One region of the Aliiglaciecola sp. LCG003 genome, then DNA from elsewhere that is predicted to be linked to it. Evidence: predicted binding sites of a transcription regulator. Region 1 holds the regulator's gene; each other region holds the start of a gene.
What was found. Region 1 encodes LexA, which represses DNA repair genes until DNA is damaged. Its sites were predicted from a motif close to TACTGTATNNNNATACAGTA; they were not measured.
Positions count from the first base shown of each region.

Region 2: the regulator LexA is predicted to act here: its motif matches at 2,758-2,777, upstream of imuA (translesion DNA synthesis-associated protein ImuA).
Region 3: the regulator LexA is predicted to act here: its motif matches at 2,704-2,723, upstream of QR722_RS04635 (exonuclease domain-containing protein).
Region 4: the regulator LexA is predicted to act here: its motif matches at 2,936-2,955, upstream of uvrD (DNA helicase II).

Region 1 is NZ_CP128185.1:4,287,979-4,293,098, forward strand. It holds gene coxB (cytochrome c oxidase subunit II) at 1-1,069, opposite strand, end outside; gene lexA (transcriptional repressor LexA) at 1,510-2,133, opposite strand; gene QR722_RS18770 (CPCC family cysteine-rich protein) at 2,210-2,509, opposite strand; gene QR722_RS18775 (YqaE/Pmp3 family membrane protein) at 2,789-2,947, opposite strand; gene QR722_RS18780 (DUF7010 family protein) at 2,979-3,548, opposite strand; gene QR722_RS18785 (VIT1/CCC1 transporter family protein) at 3,677-4,366, opposite strand; gene QR722_RS18790 (hypothetical protein) at 4,601-4,888, opposite strand; gene QR722_RS18795 (cupin domain-containing protein) at 4,996-5,120, opposite strand, start outside.
Region 2 is NZ_CP128185.1:48,951-54,070, forward strand. It holds gene QR722_RS00210 (error-prone DNA polymerase) at 1-474, opposite strand, end outside; gene QR722_RS00215 (Y-family DNA polymerase) at 615-2,060, opposite strand; gene imuA (translesion DNA synthesis-associated protein ImuA) at 2,063-2,746, opposite strand; gene QR722_RS00225 (EVE domain-containing protein) at 2,874-3,341, shown strand; gene QR722_RS00230 (hypothetical protein) at 3,367-3,831, opposite strand; gene QR722_RS00235 (DUF885 domain-containing protein) at 3,913-5,120, opposite strand, start outside.
Region 3 is NZ_CP128185.1:1,109,019-1,114,138, reverse strand. It holds gene QR722_RS04645 (YgiQ family radical SAM protein) at 1-2,188, opposite strand, end outside; gene QR722_RS04640 (zinc ribbon domain-containing protein) at 2,439-2,630, opposite strand; gene QR722_RS04635 (exonuclease domain-containing protein) at 2,768-4,903, shown strand; gene QR722_RS04630 (ABC transporter substrate-binding protein) at 5,038-5,120, shown strand, end outside.
Region 4 is NZ_CP128185.1:248,276-253,395, reverse strand. It holds gene QR722_RS01085 (DUF484 family protein) at 1-321, shown strand, start outside; gene QR722_RS01080 (tyrosine recombinase XerC) at 359-1,264, shown strand; gene QR722_RS01075 (HAD-IA family hydrolase) at 1,340-2,059, shown strand; gene cysE (serine O-acetyltransferase) at 2,048-2,830, opposite strand; gene uvrD (DNA helicase II) at 3,001-5,120, shown strand, end outside.

The sequences.
Region 1 (5,120 bases):
CAACGGCGGCAATCTCACTCATTGTTAATTGTTTGCCAAACGCCTGCATAGCAGTGCCAGTTTTGCCATTTATAACAATGTCGATATGGGCAGGAATATCGTTCAGTGCCATTGCACTGCCAGCCAAAGCTGGGAATACACCTGGCAAACCACCACCGTTAGGCTGATGACAGGCTGCACAAGTGCGCATATAGACCTGCTCGCCAGTGGCCATCAATTCATCCATACTCATATTTAACGCTAGCAAACGTTGTTCTTCTTCTTTTGCTTTGCGTTGGGATTCTTGTTGTGCCGTGATCCAGGCTTGATATTCGGCGGGCTCTTTGGCAATAACGACGATTGGCATGAATCCGTGATCTTTACCGCATAGCTCTGCACATTGCCCACGGTAAATGCCGGCATGATTCACATTGGCCCAAGCTTCATTGATAAAACCAGGGTTGGCGTCTTTTTTGACGGCGAAATCCGGTACCCACCAAGAATGAATAACATCATCTGAGGTCACTAAAAAGCGGACTTTTTTACCGGTAGGAATAACCAAAGGTCTATCTACTTCCAATAAGTAGTTTTCACCTTTAGCAAAGCGATTGCTAATTTGTTCCGGTTGAGTGGCTAATGATGAGTAAAATTCTACGTCATCATCCATATATTTATAATGCCACTTCCACTGTGAACCTGTGACTAACACCGTCACATCTGCTGCACTGGCATCTTCCATGGCGATTAAAGTTTTTGCAGCAGGAAAGGCCATCACCACGAGGATAACGAATGGAATGATGGTCCAAGCAATTTCTACTTTTACGCTCTCATGAAAATGAGCAGGCTTAGCACCCCGTGATTTGCGGTGAAAAAACATGCTGTAAAACATCACACCGAACACAAGTACGGCAATAACAACACATATGCCAAACATCAACATGTGCAAGTCATAGACTTCAGCACTGATGTCTGTCACACCCTGTCGTAGATTCAGCTGGTATTGGTCAGCAGTCGAATTCGTTTCTGCTGAGGTAGCAAACGCAATGATACTGGTCAGTAAGACCGATGCGCCGGACCATGTCTTTTTCACTCAACACCTCCTGGTGATTTAAGCCTTTTCCAAGGGAGTAACGCACAGATAATATCCGCCAAAAACTCTAACGTGGTAAATGACTTGATTTATTTTTGTTATGAATCTGTTAATTGACGTATAAGAATTACTCAATCAGCCAATGGAGTCTAGTGTTTTTTGTTGTTATTAGAAACAACTGATTGATTTTTATCCAAAATAGGCTAAATGAAGTATTTTAAGTGATATTCACCTGCCAACCTGCAAAATAATATGCTGTTAGAATCATTGTGATTATTTTTTTTTGCCTGATGACGGTTTGGGGCGGGAATTGAAGTACATAAAAAGTAGTAAGTTATTCGTTGCTAAAGAGGGGAGCGAAAAGCAGCTAGAAATAGCCAATGGCTTTCACCAGTGGCTAATTGTTTTATCAAATACCTGGAAATTAACGAAGTGGCTATTTACATCCAGTCAGCGTTACGGATCACACCAACAGCAATGCCTTCAATATTGAACGGCTGTGATGCCAAGTCAACTTTGATGGTATTGAAATCGTCATTTTCCGCATGCAATAGTACTTCTCGCCCCCGTTTTTCAAGACGCTTTACCGTTACATCTTCGTCGACACGAGCGACTACCACCTGGCCATTGTGCACATCGGTTGTTCTATGTACGGCTAATAAATCACCGTCTAAAATACCGATATCTTTCATACTCATACCACTGACGCGCAGCAGGAAGTCGGCACTGGGTTTAAATAAATTAGGATCAACCTTGTAGTGACATTCTACATGTTCTTCAGCCAAGATCGGCTCACCCGCAGCAACGCGACCAATTAAAGGTAGGCCTAACTCTTCAGGCACATCATCTAGCGGCACATTTAACTTTATGCCCCGTGAGGTACCCGGTAATATTTCGATCACACCTTTTCTAGCCAAGGCTTTTAGATGTTCTTCTGCAGCATTAGCGGATTTGAAGCCTAATTCCCGGGCAATTTCAGCACGAGTAGGGGGCATGCCAGTTTCAGACATAGTTGTCTTGATGAGCTGGAGTATTTCTGCTTGTCTTGGAGTTAGTGGACGCATAAACAGCCTGTTATTCTATACAGTTCAACTGGTAGTATATACAGTTAATCTCATAAAACAAATCTAGTTGCCGTTATTATTTTTCCCGGGCTTTATAGTGGAATGATTTTCTATCTTCTTCAGACAATACATGTTCAAGCATCTTGGGGTCACAAGCACCAATCTGTATGAAGTTTTGTCGACCTTGGCGCAACGACATATGATTTGGTCCCGAGTAATTATCTTGCGCATTCACGTCAACGCCATCATCCTCCCAAAAACAGATGGGGCATATCAGGTAGCTTGCTCTTTGTGACAAGGTAAAATAGTCGCAACAAGGGCATTGCTCAACAAGATTAGTATTTTTTTTTGGTTCATACCAGTCTAACTCGTTCATACGCCTTCCCCTAGCAACGCTTTGTTATGTACTCTAGTCTGTTAACTCGCACCGCGTAATCAGTGCAAGCTATAACGTTACAGTTTACTGGGCAACTCTAATATAGACACACTTTTTTCGCTATATTACGATTACGAATTAACAGCTGTTAAGGAATACTTGCATTAAAAGCAGGTTAAAATTGCAGAATACGATTTAACCAACGAAAAATAGCATTCAGTAAAGATTATTTCTATCGAAACAACTACTCACACTATTTCCCGATTGTTATTCAGAAGGTTACTTTGTTACCACCCAAACTGCATGAATGATACCCGGAACATAAAACAGTATACAAAGCAGCACATTGATTAATAAATCTTTCCCGAAACCACTTTTTAGCAAAACAGCGATAGGCGGTAGAAGAATAGCCAAAATAATTAATACCAGTTTATTCATTTCCTGAGTCTCCAATATTTATTCTTTGTCACTACAATGCCGTATTTGAATCTTGTCGTCTAGATTGATAGAAAATAATTAATGAAAATAGCAGTTCAATCCCGCTACCTATAAAAGCACCGACAACAAACTTAGCCCCGAATAGAATACATAAAACACCACAGAGCATCAGCAGACCACCCAAGAACCAATAAAGCTTAGTTGCATATAAAGTCTGAAACGGCAGATAACGTACACCAATTATCAGCAACATAATCGGATAAAACCACTCCACTTGAAGCTTTGCTACATAGAAAGCGATAAACAAGCCCACAAACAAAATAATGGTGCTTTCCAACGCGAGTTTTCCTAAGGGATTATCAGGCAGATGCGCTCCTGGGCGCTTGAGTGCTTTTGACAATAGTATTGCGATTGGATGAATCAACATGCCAGCAAAAAAAAGAGTGTACATACTTGCTTGGTTGGACGACAACAGCGCGACTAAGCCGGCTATCCCCCAAATTATGCCAGAGGCAAAAACCCCCATAGAACCGCCAAAATAGGCGAAGTTCATATTTCCCTGTGCTTGATTGAAGTTCATCATTACTCCTTGTTTTGCCATCTATAAAACACTGAATTAAGGGTAAAGGCTATGGCTTATTATGTGTTCCACTAACAGGACGTTTGTGTTTAATGCATGTGCTGATCTGCATCTGTTTTGTGAGTGGATGAGATTGTAATATTGTCCTTTCACGCCACCACGCCAAAAACCCGCCCCACAGCAGCAGTTAGCGCCATAGCAAGCGCCCCCCAAAATGTGACTCTTATGGCGCCAACAGATATAGCTGCGCCACCTGCTCGGGCTGCAAGAGCACCCAGTAATGCCAAAAATAATAATGAAGAGACAGCCACAGATGGAATTAATTGAGCTCCAGGGATGACCCAGGCCACCAGCAAAGGAAGCGCTGCGCCAAGGGTGAAAGTTGCCGCTGAAAAAAGTGCTGCCTGTACAGGTTGTGCAGCACCACTTTCCGATAGTCCTATTTCGTCACGAGCATGGGCCCCAAGGGCGTCATGGGCCATTAATTTCTCTGCAACTTGCATAGCCAAAGCGGAATCCAGCCCTCGGGTAACATAAATCTGTGCAAGCTCATCTTTCTCGAAGTCGAAATCATCTTCTAAGGAACGTTTCTCCATTGCCAAATCAGCATTTTCGGTATCAGATTGGGAGCTGACAGACACGTATTCTCCCGCTGCCATCGACATAGCCCCTGCCACTAAGCCCGCAACGCCCGCCAATAAAATACTCTCATGAACGGCACTCGCCGCAGCGACACCAATAATCAGACTAGCGGTAGATACGATCCCGTCATTGGCGCCTAAAACTGCTGCACGTAGCCAACCAACCCGATGTGAACGATGAATTTCATGGTGACTCATACTTGCCTCGTTAGGTATAGAGCGCCAATGCACGCTGCATATTGCGCTCAATTTCAGGAAACGTTTACGGCTTCACAACGATAAACAGACGGCGATTTTAACACAGTTATACGACACCAATACAACTCTGTCCATGCAACCATATAGTTCTCAACCGAGAGTCGTCAGCAAGGTGCACACTAACGCAATGCTTAAATTACAGCTTTTTGCGAGATGGATGTTATATGGTTATGGCTACAACGCGCTGACGAAAATTAGTACAAATGCCAATATAAAATATTTATAACTTTGTCTAGAAGGTGTGCAACCTGGGGTGAACCAGAGTTTAAGTGGAGCGGCCAATAACGAAGGAGACAAAAGTAAGCCTCGAAGTAACGACAATACTCCAATCTCTCCTGCAATTACCCCGAAATCCAAAGTATTGGTTTGATAAAATCCAACAACCTGCATCACTACTACAAGGGCCATAAGAGCTTTAATTAAATTTGAACTACGTTGAATTTTTACTGCTTGATCTTCCATTGAACTCTTATCCTTTGTAATACATATGTCGCCTAATTAGGCCGTGCAATTGCGCTTAAAAATACTAGCGTGAAAAGCTTGCTGCTTGTGTCGAATTAAAAAACCGGTCAAACGCTCCCTTCAGACTCTACAACCAAAATCCGAGCTTCTCCGTGAGGATGGGCAACATGTTCAGTGCCAATTGATGCAAAGAATATATCACCGGTTTCTAATCGTGTTGATTGCTCAACGC
Region 2 (5,120 bases), 170 kb from region 1:
GTTGGCGGTCAAATGACGCTGTAGTGCGATCCACAATCTTTCTGGATAAGACTTGAGTAACCACTGCACCCATTTTTCATCATGCTGGGCAACGCCCTTTGGTAGCCAAAGAATTAGGCAATGTTTAACCGTTTTAAGGTCCCACTCTTCCAATAAATACTCACCTTTAGCCGAGCGACGTCTGGCATTGGTGATAACTCTGCATAGCTCGCCATAGGCTTCTCTTGTAGGGCACAACAAAACTAACTCTAAACTGTCATCAAGTTTGAAATAACTGCCCACAATAAGCTTTATATTTAAATTATGTTGCTTGATTTCAGTATAGGCTCTGACCACACCCGCGACAGAGCATTCATCGGTAATAGCGATAGCTTCATAACCTAGAAAGTGTGCCTGTTGAACCATCTCTTGAGGGTGAGATGCGCCTTGCAAAAAACTGAAATTGGTGCGACAGAATAATTCAGCGTAAGCCATAACTATAGTCTGCAGATAAGTGAGATTCTGATTGCTTGATTACATTAAGAATATATAGTCTTAAATTTTTATAAACCTGATAATTGCCTCTAACTGGCCAAGTTTGCCTAAGCCTATGCTTTATGGCTAGAATCCGAAGGTTAGCTAAATAGGCCATGGACATACCACTTTGCGCAAGGTGTTCGAAATATCCACAGCCATTGGCCCTGGTTATTTCGAGCGATAAAATAATCTCGGGTCATAACCTTATTGTCCCACCATCCGGTGGCTATTCGCTCAGGTCCGTGAAGGATTTTTACAGCTTCAGTGAGGGCTAGACAAGGCGCCAGTAGAAAGCTCGGACGCATTCCCTGTAGATGACGATTGTGAGGGAAGAGTTGATTGCTGGGTGATACATATCGATTCACTCGGTCTGGCCGATGGTCATTGTCTAATTGAATCTGTTTTACAGCCTGCTCACCTAACTTGGCTTGTAACATTGAGATCAATTGTAAATAAGATAGTGCTCCTCTTCGGGCTGTAAATAAATCGGCCTTATCAGGGCAACGTTGCTCTGTTGCTCCAGTGTATAGCTCCAGCCCATAGACCGGTGATTTTAATCTGAGGTTTTCTATTTTGAGTGCCGCCAAAGCATGCCATCTGCTGCTTAGATATTCCCCTTGAGCTGAACCGACTTCTAATGTCAGTATTTCAGCATCACGCTGGTATAGAGTGAACACTATTTTTTGGGTTAACAAATCCCGAACTTTTAAAAACTGCTCTAGGGCATCAAGCATCTTTATCATTGGACGTAGTAAAGTATCGGTATGGCTTATTTCATAGAGCAGCTCTAGGTATTGGGTAAAACGTGTTTTAGGGTGGAAAAATACTATTGGGTGGTGAAAGTCACCCCTTAACCTACCTAGATAAGTGACTAAATCATTTTCAAACCGCTTAGCTATCTCTTTGAGAGAGATAGCCATGAGATCTGCTATACAATGAACCCCCACACGTGAAAGCTTATTAACCGTTTTGCTATCTAGTTCAGAATCAGACAATTTGCGTAAACCGATTTGGTGTTGCAGCATTGGAAGGTGATCACAAATTTGATCCCAACCAGTACAGGCTAGTATTTTCGCAGCAAAAGGAGATTGCCCCGTCGCAAAGTGATACTTCACTGGAAAGTCATTCAGTTGGTTTTTTATCGCATGCCAGTACTCATTGAGGCCTCCATAAAGTGACAGCATGTTGTGGATTCGCAACAAGATCCCATTTGCAGGCAATAGGCATATGTCAGAGGTTACCAAATATAGATGCTCGGCAATCTCGGTCAGCTTCTTTTGCTCTACTTCGCCATTGTAAGGTACAACTTGCAGATGTTGACTTAGCGCTGCCGCAGTACCTAACCCCATACCCCGCTGAATGCCAGCTTCAATAGCAGCTTGGTTCAGTTGCAATATGCTATTTGACTTGGCATCTAGGATTACCACTGGTTTTGACATACAATGCTGCGACGATAGGCTCTCAGCGGAGTCTGTACCATGAGTTGCACATAAACAGTCCAGCTGTAAATGGGTAAAATGTAAATATAGCCACAGAGACTTCAAGGCTAACCCACTTTAACATGGGAAAAAGAAAGTACATTTGATGACATCTCTGGCAATGTCAACTCCGGCCAATTGGCACTCATATTGACTTCAAAAGGCTTCTCGAGCCACCCTCCCTTGCGTTTAGTTATCTGAACACTGATACCCTGACGATGAGAAGCTAGTTTCATGGCTAAATCGATAGGTAATGAGATCTTCAATGGATTGTCTTGGCGGAAGATTAACTGCAAAGCATCACCTTGTTCAGCGGCCAGTTGTAATCGCTTAGCTTGAGGTATCTCTACATTCTTATGCCACAGCAAAACACCATGACAACAACCGCTCTTTAAACACTGCTCTGCGCTCCAAAGAGCCTGCTCAGCGCTATTAGGTTGTAAAATTAAGATCTGCTCAAGAGCAAAACCAAACTCAGCTAACATCTCGCCATTGATTTGCATAGGCGCAGCGATAAAAACCACAAGCCTATTACTCTGCTGCTGACGGGAGCGTAATGCCGGAAGCATCAGACGCAATTCACCTATACCGATTGGGCTATCAATATCGATAACACCTTGTTGCGGAAAGCCGCCTTGCAAGGCGTGATCAAGCTCTGCATAACCTGAACTATTGGTACTGGTAAAAACCTGCTGCTGATTTCCTTGCCAGATAAGCCGCTTATTTTTCAATTGTTCTATTAAGGTATTCATAATGAAATCTATACTGTGTTTATGTACAGTATATTGATCAATTTAGCAGATGCAAGTTTTGGCGTAAATCAACAATGGGTTTATGATGAATGGGGTAAAGTTACCTAAACTAAAAACAGAGTAAATTATGAATTACTGGTTATTCAAAACGGAACCGGACGCATTTAGCATCGATGATTTGTCGAATCGGCCTAATCAAACCGAGCATTGGGATGGCATTAGAAATTATCAGGCCCGTAACTTTTTACGAGATGAAGTAAAAAAAGGCGATAAGGTATTCATATATCACTCTAGTTGTAAACAGGTTGGAATAGCGGGATTAGCCGAAGTTGCCCAAGAGGCTTATGCAGATCACACTCAGTTCAATCCAGAGAGTAACTACTATGATCCGAAATCCAGCGTGGAAAATCCACGTTGGTTCATGGTTGATGTCAGATTTGTTGAAAAATTTAATCATGTCTTAAGCTTAAAAGCGATTAAGCAGATGCCACAAATCAGCCAAATTGGTTTAGTCAAAAAAAGCCATCGACTATCAATAATGCCCGTCACTGAAGTCGAATTTGAGCATTTATTAGACAAATGCCAGGGGCTATAAGGACATAATCATCAGGCTAATATGATTAGCTTTTTTCAAGCTCTCGAGGGTCAGCTTGCTTGACCCGGTCTGAGGTAAGGTTATGGCAGGCTGAGACAAATCCGCCAACGGTATTCTTACACCAAGGAACTCGAATTTCAGCGGGTTGATTAGCTATATATTTCTTTATTTGTTCCATATCTAGTTCTGAGTTTTCAAGGGCTTTGAGTAGCGCTTCTTCCACAGTCGCGCTCTTTTCACAGCATTGCATGATGACAAATTCAACTTCAGCAATAATAAAGCTAACAATCTTAAAATCAGCACTACTTATCAATGCATGTTTATTGAGATTATCGAGACGTATCTGATAGGTTTTTTGCATCTGACCAGCAAGCATTGACAATGCTTGCAATGAAAATCGACTCTGTTTATCAAGAGATTTGACTTGATGAGTTAATTTATTTAATTCCGATTGTGCTGATTGGTGTCTGACCACAAAATAAATCAACATTAATATTAAAAAACCTATTACGCCGAACGATATCATTATATTCCCCTGAAACGACTCAAATCAGTTGGTGCTAGTTAATTGCTATAGTTTCTGCTGTTGTTGGATAAACAGCTGCATATTTTCTCTCAACACTGACAAAGGAATAGAACCATATTCCAAAACCGCATCGTGAAATGAACGAAGATCAAATTTATCCCCTAAGGCTTCTTCCGCTTCTTTACGCAGCTTTTTAATTTCGATTTCGCCAATCTTATAAGATAAGGCTTGTGCTGGCCATGAGATATACCGGTCAACCTCAGTGGTGACATTATGTTCTGACAATGCAGTATTTTCTAACATATAGTCCAAAGCCTGCTGTCGAGACCAGCCTTTTAAATGCATACCTGTATCAACGACTAGTCGGCAAGCCCGCCACATCTCGTAACTTAAGCGGCCGAATTCATCATAAGGCGTGGCATAAATACCCACTTCTTTGCCTAAAAATTCAGAATATAGACCCCAACCTTCACCGAAAGCTGAAATATAGGTATAGCGACGTACATTTGGTAAGTCCTGCATTTCACGAGCTAGGGATATCTGTAAATGGTGCCCAGGAACGGCTTCATGTAAGGTTAAAGCAGGAATCGCATATAATGGACGCTTATCTAAAGCGTATGTATTCACCCAATAATAACCTGGCTCGTCATCTCTACGAGAAGAGATATAGCGACCAGTGGTATATTTGGGCGCAATACTATCTGGAACAGGTGCAACGCCATAGGGAGTTCTGGGCAATTTACGAAACAGCTTAGGGAGTTTGGCATCCATCTTCTTGGCGATAAAGGAAGCGTGCTTCAATAACTCTTCAGGAGTTTTAGCGTAAAACTGCGGGTCGGTGCGGAGAAATTCAATGAATTCATTGATGCTACCTTCGAACTTTAATTCATCCACAACGGTTTGCATCTCTGCTCGAATGCGTGCCACTTCTTGCAAGCCGATTTGATGTATTTGGTCAGCAGATAGATCGGTTGTGGTGTAATAGCGGGTCCGATTCTGGTATAGCTGAGTGCCGTTTGGCCAAGTTTTAGCCGCAATATCAGTCTTGGCGTTAGGTATATAGTCAGTAACTAAAAACTGGTAAAAATTACGGTACGCCGTATACACATTATTCTTAATATTCAGCTTTGCTTGCTCGATTAATTGAGTTTTCTGCTGGTCACTGAGATTAAGTTTATCGAGTTGTTTAAATGGCGCATAAAATACACTGTCTTCTACATCACCCTCAAAGTAGCCTTCAACGGACTTCTCAA
Region 3 (5,120 bases), 1.2 Mb from region 1:
AACCTTGTTGGGCTTTTTGCTTGGTTGAGCTTTCACCTTTGCCTTTTGCAATAGCTTTGTTACGTGAGCGACGAGCATATTCTTTATGATCTTTGCCACTTAATTCAGCGCGGCTTTCTGCTGGCACCAAATGCTTAGCGCCACTGCCAATCAAATAAGCTTTGCCCATATCTTTCAATGCTTGGCGGATTACCGGCCAGTTTGCAGGATCATGATAGCGTAAAAATGCACGATGTAAGCGACGATGTATTTCACCTTTGGGCACTGTCACCATTTCACTTTTATGATTGACCTTATGTATCGGATTTTTGTTGGTGTGGTACATAGTTGTAGCGTTGGCCATAGGCGAAGGATAGAAGTTTTGCACTTGGTCAAGCTTGAAGTTGCGCTCTTTCAACCACATTGCCAAATTCACCATGTCCATGTCTTCGGTCCCTGGGTGGGCCGAAATGAAATACGGGATCAAATATTGGTCTTTGCCCGCTTCTTTAGTGTACTTATCGAACAATACTTTAAAGCGATCGTAGGTGCCCATGCCTGGCTTCATCATTTTATCTAAAGGCGCTTTTTCAGTATGCTCAGGCGCTATTTTTAAATACCCTCCAACATGGTGAGTAACCAGTTCCCGAACGTAATTGGGATCTTCGATGGCCAAATCGTAACGCACTCCTGAGGCAATCAATACCTTCTTGACCCCCTCCACTTTACGCGCCTTGCGATACAACTCCACCGTTGGAGTCTGGTCAGTGTCTAAGTGACCACAAATATCCGGCCATACACATGAAAGACGACGACAAGTTTGCTCGGCTTTGGCACTTTTGCAGCGCAGTTTGTACATGTTGGCGGTGGGTCCGCCTAAATCTGAAATCACCCCAGTGAAACCTGGGACTTTATCGCGGATTTGTTCAATTTCACGAATGATGGAATCTTCTGAACGGCTCTGAATTACCCGACCTTCATGTTCGGTAATAGAACAAAAAGTACAACCACCAAAACATCCTCGCATGATGTTGACCGACGTTTTTATCATGTCATAGGCAGGAATTTTAGCCTTGCCGTAACTTGGATGGGGAACTCGTGCATAAGGTAAATCAAACACAGCATCCATCTCTTCAGTCTCTAGGGGAAACGCCGGAGGGTTGATCCAAACTATACGATCACCATGTCGCTGCGCTAACGCTCTGGCACAACCGGGATTGGTTTCCTGATGCAGAATTCTAGAGGTATGCGCATAATGGGTTTTTTCTGCCCGCACAACATCATATGGCGGTAACAATACGTAGGTCTTTTCCCAAGGTTTACGTCTTTGGGTCTTAGAGGTAAAGGGCTGAACTACAATAGGTTTAGCTAGTTGCGCTTCACCAACAGGGCTCTGCTCGGTGTCACCTACTGCACACTTGTCTTCGATGTAATCGTAAGGGCTAGTGATAGGTTCGATTTTTCCAATCACATCCACGTGAGTGGAATCCACGCCTTGCCATCCTGGCAATGGCTCTTTTCGCAATACAGCCGTGCCGCGCACATCTTGCAAATCAGCCAGGGTTTCACCGGCAGCAAAGCGATGAGCAATTTCCAATAAAGGTCGCTCAGCATTACCAAACATCAACATGTCGGCTTTTGAATCAAACAATACAGACCGACGGACTTTGTCGGACCAATAGTCGTAATGGGCTATGCGTCTAAGGCTGGCCTCTATTCCACCTATGATGACTGGTTTTTTATAGGCCTCTTTACAACGTTGAGTATAAACCGTCACAGCGCGATCTGGACGCTTACCCCCTTCATTGTTGGGCGTGTAGGCATCATCATGACGTAATTTACGATCTGCGGTATAGCGGTTAATCATAGAGTCCATGTTCCCGGCGGTTACACCGAAGAACAGATTGGGTTCACCCAATTTCATGAAATCTTTTTTACTGGTCCAGTCGGGCTGAGCAATAATTCCCACTCTAAAGCCTTGAGACTCAAGTACCCTGCCGATGACAGACATGCCAAAGCTAGGATGATCGACATAGGCGTCACCGGTCACAATGATGATATCGCAGCTATCCCAGCCTAGTTGATCCATTTCTTTGCGCGACATCGGCAAAAATGGCGCCGGGCCAAAGCACTCAGCCCAATATTTAGGATAGGAAAATAGCCCGCGTTCGGCTTTCATTCGCTCGACGGGCTTACGCATCACGGTCATCACTTACACCACTTATTCATTAGGGTCAAAATTTCGCGGGATTATAGCAGATTTTTACTCCTAACAAGAGCATTATCGTAGGCTCTGTTACAAGTACATCTGCGGTTAATTTTTAGTTAACGGAATCAGCAATTTTTCACATGTCCAAAATTATTCGCAGAGGCGCATATTCGTCACTATTCTCACTTATTTGGTGTGAATGCTATCCGTTAAAGTCCATCTATCAATAGTCATTTTTGTCTCACGGTATTTATTCGTCATCTCGTTTGGCGATAACTTCAATTCCAAATCCATTGTCAATCACCAATACTTCTATAGGTTGGCAGCATATCTGACAGTCGACGATTTGTTGTTGGCCAATATCATTAGCCTCATCAATTTCTAAGTCGTTAATTGTCATGCAATAGGGACATTCAAAACTCTCCGCAGAACTTAAACTCATTATGACTCCTTTTGTGGGTGAGTGAAATTATACGCGCGAATCGCAAAAGTGGATTTTCACAATCGACAAAAAATACTGACTGGATATACAGTGGTATTTATTTTAAAATACCGCTCAGACTAGTCGATGGATATCACATGAGAGTATTACCCAGCAAATATTATCTAGCCCATTTTCTGGAGTTTATCGAATTTATCTCGGGCCCTTGTGCGCATCTACTCGATGAACAAGATCGCCACTTCATTCAAATGTTTAATCAACTAGAAGAAGACGCGAAATGCTTATTTGTTCGTGGTCAAAGTCGTAAATCGCCGGTCATTAAGACGGCTTCGCTGTATTACGAAGAGCTCACTAACATTGAACACCATTTGTCTGAATTGCAACTTCAGGGCTTTTACAACTCTATTGGGCCGCAGCATTTTGAACAAGTCTTATTGCATTTAACCAAGGCCGAAATTGCACAAGTTCTAACCTTGGCAGGGGTCAGTTTTAAGCATAGCAGCCAGAAAATTCAATTATTAGAATCCGCATTGGAATTCGCCGAATTTGAGCATCTATTCAATCTTTGTCAGCCTGATAACTTGTTGTATAGAGGTTTCGATGAACAGCTAAATTATTTCCTGTTTTTATTTTTTGGAGACTTAAACAGTGGTTTGCAAAAGTTTTCTATGCGTGACTTAGGCATTATGCAAACCAAACGCGGAGTGAGTAACGACATTGCGCGGTTTGATTTTATTGATGAGGCTAAAAGTGCTTATTTTTATGCTCAGCAACTGCGTAATCTTGGTAATTTATCGACTCAACAACTCATCCATTGTGCGCATCAGCGAGACAACTTCCCGTCGCCCCACGGTACGCTAGCTAATATCTACGCTGATCGCTTACTATTTCAACTTGGTAAAAAATTACTGCCCATAGAATCCAAGCTGGCATTAGAGATACTGGGTGCATCTAGTGAGCCACAGGCTCAAGAAAAGGTCATCAGAGAGCGCTACAAACTAGGTCATAAAGATTGGGTTAAATCCCAACTAGAAAACATTATAGACCAACCTGAAAGTGAAACATTATTGGCATTTGCCGAAGACTTTTTGGCGCGTAAATTTGGTCAAAAACGTACCAGTGAATTAACCGATATGTTGCGAGAAAAGGCACAGCGACTGCAAATAGATGAAATATATTCAGATTCCGTAGAAAATGGAGTGAAATTATTCTATCAAAAACGAGGGAAACAAGTTTTCCGTACTGAAAATCGACTCTGGCGGGCCTTATTTGGATTAGTTTTCTGGGAAGAGCTATTTGAAATAGACAACGCTGCCCTGGTGACCGAGTTCGATCACAAACCTCAATCTATTTCTCACAACTGTTTTTATACAACTTTCGAGCAAGCTATTGAAACACGCCTATATCGAATGACCAGCAATGAAATGGCTTTTAAGCAGGTCAGTAAAATTATGCTAGAAAAATACGCTACTCCTAATGGCATATTTCGTTGGCACAAATCACTGCTAGAAGTATTAGCAGTATTTTTTGACCACGTTGATATAGAAGATTTAAAGCTACATTTGCGTACCATGGCGCAAGATTTCAGAACCTTCGGAGACGGTTATCCGGATCTAATGGTGGTCGATGAGCAGGGCTTGCGATTTGAAGAAATCAAAGCGCCCGGTGATCAACTGCGTAAAAACCAGCTTTTAACTATTAAACAACTTCGTAAGGCTCAATTTAACGTAGCTGTCACTCAAGTTGAATGGTTTCTTGATCCTAATCAAGTCTATGCGGTAGTCGATATCGAAACCACGGGAGGTCGAGCAAACGGCCACCGTATAACCGAAATAGGCATCGCTAAGGTAGTCGGTGGTAAGGTTATTGATACTTGGCAAACCTTACTTAATCCGCAGCGCCATATACCACACAAAATCACTCAATTAACTGGCATCAGCAATGACATGGTAGCGGATGCGCCATTATTTGTGGAAGTGGCTGACAAATTAAGGGATTATTTATCCGATTGCGTATTTGTAGCGCATAATGTGAACTTTGATTACGGATTTATTCGCACTGAATTTGAACGCTTAGAGCAAAACTTCAGGATGCCAAAACTGTGCACAGTAAGAGAAATGCGTAAAGCCGTACCGGGACTTCCATCGTACTCTTTGGCCAATCTCACCCGTCATTTTGACATCGACATGACACAACATCACCGTGCCCTATCAGATGCACAAGCCGCTGCAGAACTTTTATTTATTATAAATCGGCACAGACATGCTAACTAATTGTAAAACCGAATATTTTCTAGTATTAACCGACTTATTAGACTAACTCGATGAAATTCCTGACAGATTAAATTTACCTACCAGATCTTTACGTTTTTTTGCTTTTATCTAAGAATCTGGTATATCTTTCCAATATGAAAATTATTTTATTATTGTTGCTAGTGCTGGGCGTCCAAAATGCAGTTTTTGCAGATGAGCAGGCGACGCCTAAAAACGT
Region 4 (5,120 bases), 370 kb from region 1:
AGGCTTTCTGCAGTTACACTAAAGTCTTTTAGCGGTGCCCATGCGCTACCTGAAATTCAGCGTAAGCTATTCATTGAAAAGAGGTTTAAACAAGAATTCTTCTTCTTTGGTAGGATTAGTTCCCACGAAAAGCAATTGCTCTTTGCAGATCAATCAGTAGAGTCGGTGGCGCTGATGTTACTCGGCGATAGAGGTGAGTTAGGCATTCTTGCCATTGCCAGCCACGACCCCGGCCATTTCAACCCAGATATGGATACTTTATTGATAACCCAACTTCAACAGTTTTTAAATGTGTTGTTGCCAAACCTTGCTGGATACTAGTGGTTACCACTGCTGCCGTAGCAAATAACCCATAATTATGGCTGATTTATCAGGACACCCTCTCAATACCTGGCTCGAAAAGTTTCTTCAATTTATAAAATATGAACGTAATTTATCCGCCAAAACGATAGAAAATTATCGCCGTCAACTGCACGTAATCGCTTTGCAAATTCAATTAGAGGATTGGTCACAACTAAATACTGACCACGTCAAAAAAGTACTTGGCCACTGCCGCAGACAGAACCTTGCTCCCCGCTCCATTGCACTTCGTTTGTCGGCATTGAGAAGTTTCTGTGATTATTTAATCGCTGAAAAGGTTTTAGATTGCAACCCAGCCAAAGTGATACATTCCCCCAAATTAGGCAAGCCACTACCTAAGCACCTGAATGTCGATGAGATTAACTCACTATTAGAAATCGATCCCGATTCTCCTCTAGCAATCCGTGACCGCGCTATGATGGAATTAACCTACGGATGCGGATTGCGACTAGCCGAGTTGGCTGGATTGGATATAACCGATATAAACTCTGACAGACAAATAACGGTATGGGGAAAAGGAAATAAACAACGGATATTACCCATGGGTCGGACCGCTGCCTTGTGGCTGAAGAATTGGTTAAAAGTGCGCTCACAACTCAACCCACCGCAGGATGAACCAGCGTTATTCGTGAGCATGCATCGCAGACGTATAAGCCATCGTCAAATTGCTAAGCGAATGAAGCTCTGGGCCAAGCAGAAGCAATTAGACCAGACAGTTTACCCCCATAAACTGCGGCATTCTTTCGCCACCCATATGCTAGAATCCAGTGGTGACTTGCGCGCAGTTCAAGAATTATTAGGCCATGCAAATCTATCAACCACACAAGTTTATACTCATCTAGATTTTCAACATTTGGCTAAAGTATATGATGGGGCTCATCCCCGCGCGAAAAGAAACAAATAGGACGTTAAAAAACCCACTCGGCCATATGAAGACTATAACAGTCTATATATTTATATAAGGAATAGGTATTCTTTAATGATTTTTTATCGAAAGATGACTCCCGTCAAAGCCCTAAGTTTCGATTTGGATGATACCCTGTACGATAATTATCCTCTGATAGTCAAAGCCGAGCAAAATTTACACGAATATATACGCACTAACTATCCCAATATATCTCAATTGTCGACTGCTGATTGGCGACAGATTAAGAACATGCATTTAAACAACAATCCTAACCTAGCATCCGATATGGGGGAGTTAAGGCGCAGAACGCTGTCCACCGCACTAGAATCTTGTGGATACCTCGACGACGAACTTAAAAATGCAGTAAATGACTGTTTTGAATACTTTTATTACCACAGAAGTAATTTCAAGGTGGACAAGACTATTTGTTCTTTATTATCTGATTTGGCGCAGAGGCTACCACTGGTAGCGATAACCAACGGCAATGTAAATCTTGAGCAAATTGGTATAGCTGACTTTTTTAGCCATAGTTTCAAATCGAATTTGAGGCATCCCATGAAGCCCCATCCAACCATGTTTAATTTAGCTAGCGAAGCCCTCTCAATACCAATAAACACTATACTACACGTGGGCGATAATTTAGAAAAAGACGTAAAGGGCTCAATTGCTGCAGGCATGCAAAGCGCTTGGTATGCGCACAATCGACCGATGCAAATAGAGCAGGAACGAACTACGATTCTTCCTCACGTGCATCTTCATCAATTAGCCGAATTACGTGACTTAATCATCTAGTACATTCTGATTCATGGTTTCACATGGGTTAGCACAACAAGGTATACCTACTATTTTTGCCGGCACGCCTGCGACAGTTACATGTTCAGGCACGTTCTTGAGCACGACACTACCTGCGCCTACTTTAGAGCCGCGGCCAATCTCAATATTACCTAATATCTTAGCCCCCGCTCCAACCATAACCCCTTCCCTGACTTTGGGATGACGGTTACCGCTCTCATTGCCTGTTCCCCCAAGGGTCACGGACTGTAATAGTGACACATTGTTCTCCACCACTGCCGTTTCTCCAATTACAATACCAGTAGCATGGTCGAACATGACGCCATTGCCTATTACTGCTCCTGGATGAATATCCACACCAAAGGCTTCGGAGTTACGACTTTGAACAAATAAGGCTAAATCTTTTCTATTTTTATGCCATAGGTAATGGGCTAAACGATGGGTTTGGATCGCCTGAAAGCCTTTAAAAAACATCAATACTTTCAATGCAGAATCAACCGCCGGATCGCGTTTCAAAACAGCTTGTATATCAAGAGCTGCAGATTCTACGATTGCAGGACAAAGTAAGTAGGCTTGATCAAAGACCTCTCGAATAGCTAATGCCGGCATCACTTCATCTTTAATTTTATTAGACAGAATAAAGCTCAATGAGGTTTCGAAATTATGATGAGCTAAAATACAAGCATGGACATAACTGGCCAGAAGAGGCTCATTTTTAACCAATTGCTGAGCATCTGCTTTTAAACTGTTCCAAAAATTATCAATTGGCATAACTAACCCTAGACGATTAATCTCATACTGTAATTAGAACAGACATGCGGACAAAAACCTTCAACACAAGCCCAATATTTTAAAACAACAAAAACACGACCAATCAAATGTATAAAAACACAGTATAACTGATATACTGTAAACATCTTTTTGCTGGAATGTTTTGCCCTATGGATGTATCTAGACTGCTCGACCAACTTAATGATAAACAACGAGAAGCCGTTGCTGCACCGGCGTCAGATATGTTGGTTCTGGCTGGGGCTGGCAGTGGCAAAACCCGTGTATTGGTTCATCGCATGGCGTGGTTAATGGAAGTCGAGCAACTCGCTCCTTTTAGTATCTTAGCCGTGACCTTTACTAATAAGGCAGCCCGTGAAATGCGCGGTCGTGTTGAGCGGTTAATGGGTTCAGCTTTACATAATATGTGGATTGGTACTTTTCACGGCTTAGCTCATCGCCTGTTACGCACCCATTACAAAGAAGCCCGTTTGCCAGAAAACTTCCAAATTTTAGACTCAGATGATCAATATAGACTCGTCAGGCGGGTGATAAAGTCGTTGAATTTAGATGAAAAAAATTGGCAGCCAAAATCTATTCAATGGTACATCAATGGCAATAAAGATGAGGGCTTGCGAGCAGAGCATATTGATACCCAAGGTGATCCCACCAAACAAACCATGAAAGATATTTATCAGGCCTATCAACAAACCTGTGATCGCTCCGGGCTAGTCGATTTTGCTGAGCTATTATTGCGGGCGCACGAGTTATGGCTGAAAAATCCTGATGTGTTAAAACACTACCAACGCCGTTTTCGGACTATTTTGGTAGATGAGTTCCAAGATACTAATAATATTCAATATGCATGGTTGAAGTTATTAAGCTGCAAAGACAACAATATGATAATAGTCGGTGACGATGACCAATCCATATATGGTTGGCGCGGTGCTAACGTCGAAAATATCCAACATTTCTTGCGTGACTTCCCCAGCGCATCGACTATTCGCTTAGAGCAAAACTATCGTTCTACAGGTAACATATTAAAAGCCGCCAATGCGGTAATAGATAACAACAGTGGCCGCTTAGGTAAGAACCTATGGACCGAAGATGCCGAAGGCGAAGCCATCTCCTTATATGCCGGTTTTAACGAACTGGATGAAGCGCGCTTTATTGTTGCACGGATCAAAGAGTGGTCTGATAAAGGCGACGCCTTATCTGATTGTGCCATTTTATATCGAAACAATGCCCAATCTCGGGTACTTGAAGAAGCCTTATTGCAAGAGTCTATTGCTTATCGCATATATGGCGGCCTACGCTTTTTCGAACGACAGGAAATTAAAGACGCATTGGCTTATTTACGTATTGTGAACCAGCCTATTGACGACGCCGCGTATGAGCGTATCGTCAACACTCCGACGCGGGGCATTGGCGAAAAAACACTGGGTTTGATCAGGGAATCAGCTCGTAATAATGAACAATCCATGTGGCAAGCAACTCAGACAATGTTAGCCGAGAAACGCTTGTCTGGCCGAGCCGCCTCTGCACTACAGAGCTTCGTCGAATTAGTTTTAAAATTACAAAGTGCTATACGTGACTTAGAACTAGACCAACAAGCCGACCATGTAATTAAGCATTCAGGTTTATTTGCTATGTATCAGGCTGAAAAGGGTGAGAAAGCCCAAGCGCGGATTGAAAACTTAGAAGAATTGGTCAGTGCTTGTAAACAATTTGAAATGCCATTGGAAGCCGATAACATGACACCACTATCAGCTTTCTTAGCCCATGCTTCATTAGAAGCAGGCGAAGCTCAAGCTGACGCTCATCAAGACGCCGTGCAAATGATGACGATTCACTCTGCGAAAGGACTAGAGTTCCCACTGGTTTTCCTGGCGGGCGTTGAAGAGGGTATGTTCCCAAGTCAGATGAGTAACGAAGAGCCTGGTAGATTAGAAGAAGAGCGTCGTCTTTGCTATGTAGGCATGACGCGAGCTATGCAAAAGCTGTATATGACCTACGCAGAAAGCCGTCGATTATATGGCCAAGACAAATATCATACCCCTTCTCGATTTATTAAAGAGATCCCTTCTGATTGTATTGAGGAAGTTAGACTGCGTACTACTATCAGTAGGCCTACCAAAAATCGATTCCAAACTGCCACGTCACATATGGCGTTTGAATCCACTGGCTTTCAATTGGGTCAACGTGTTAGTCATCCAAAATTTTCCGAAGGCACAGTGTTGAACTATGAAGGAAGCGGAGAACATGCCCGGGTAGAAGTTAACTTTGATAATTT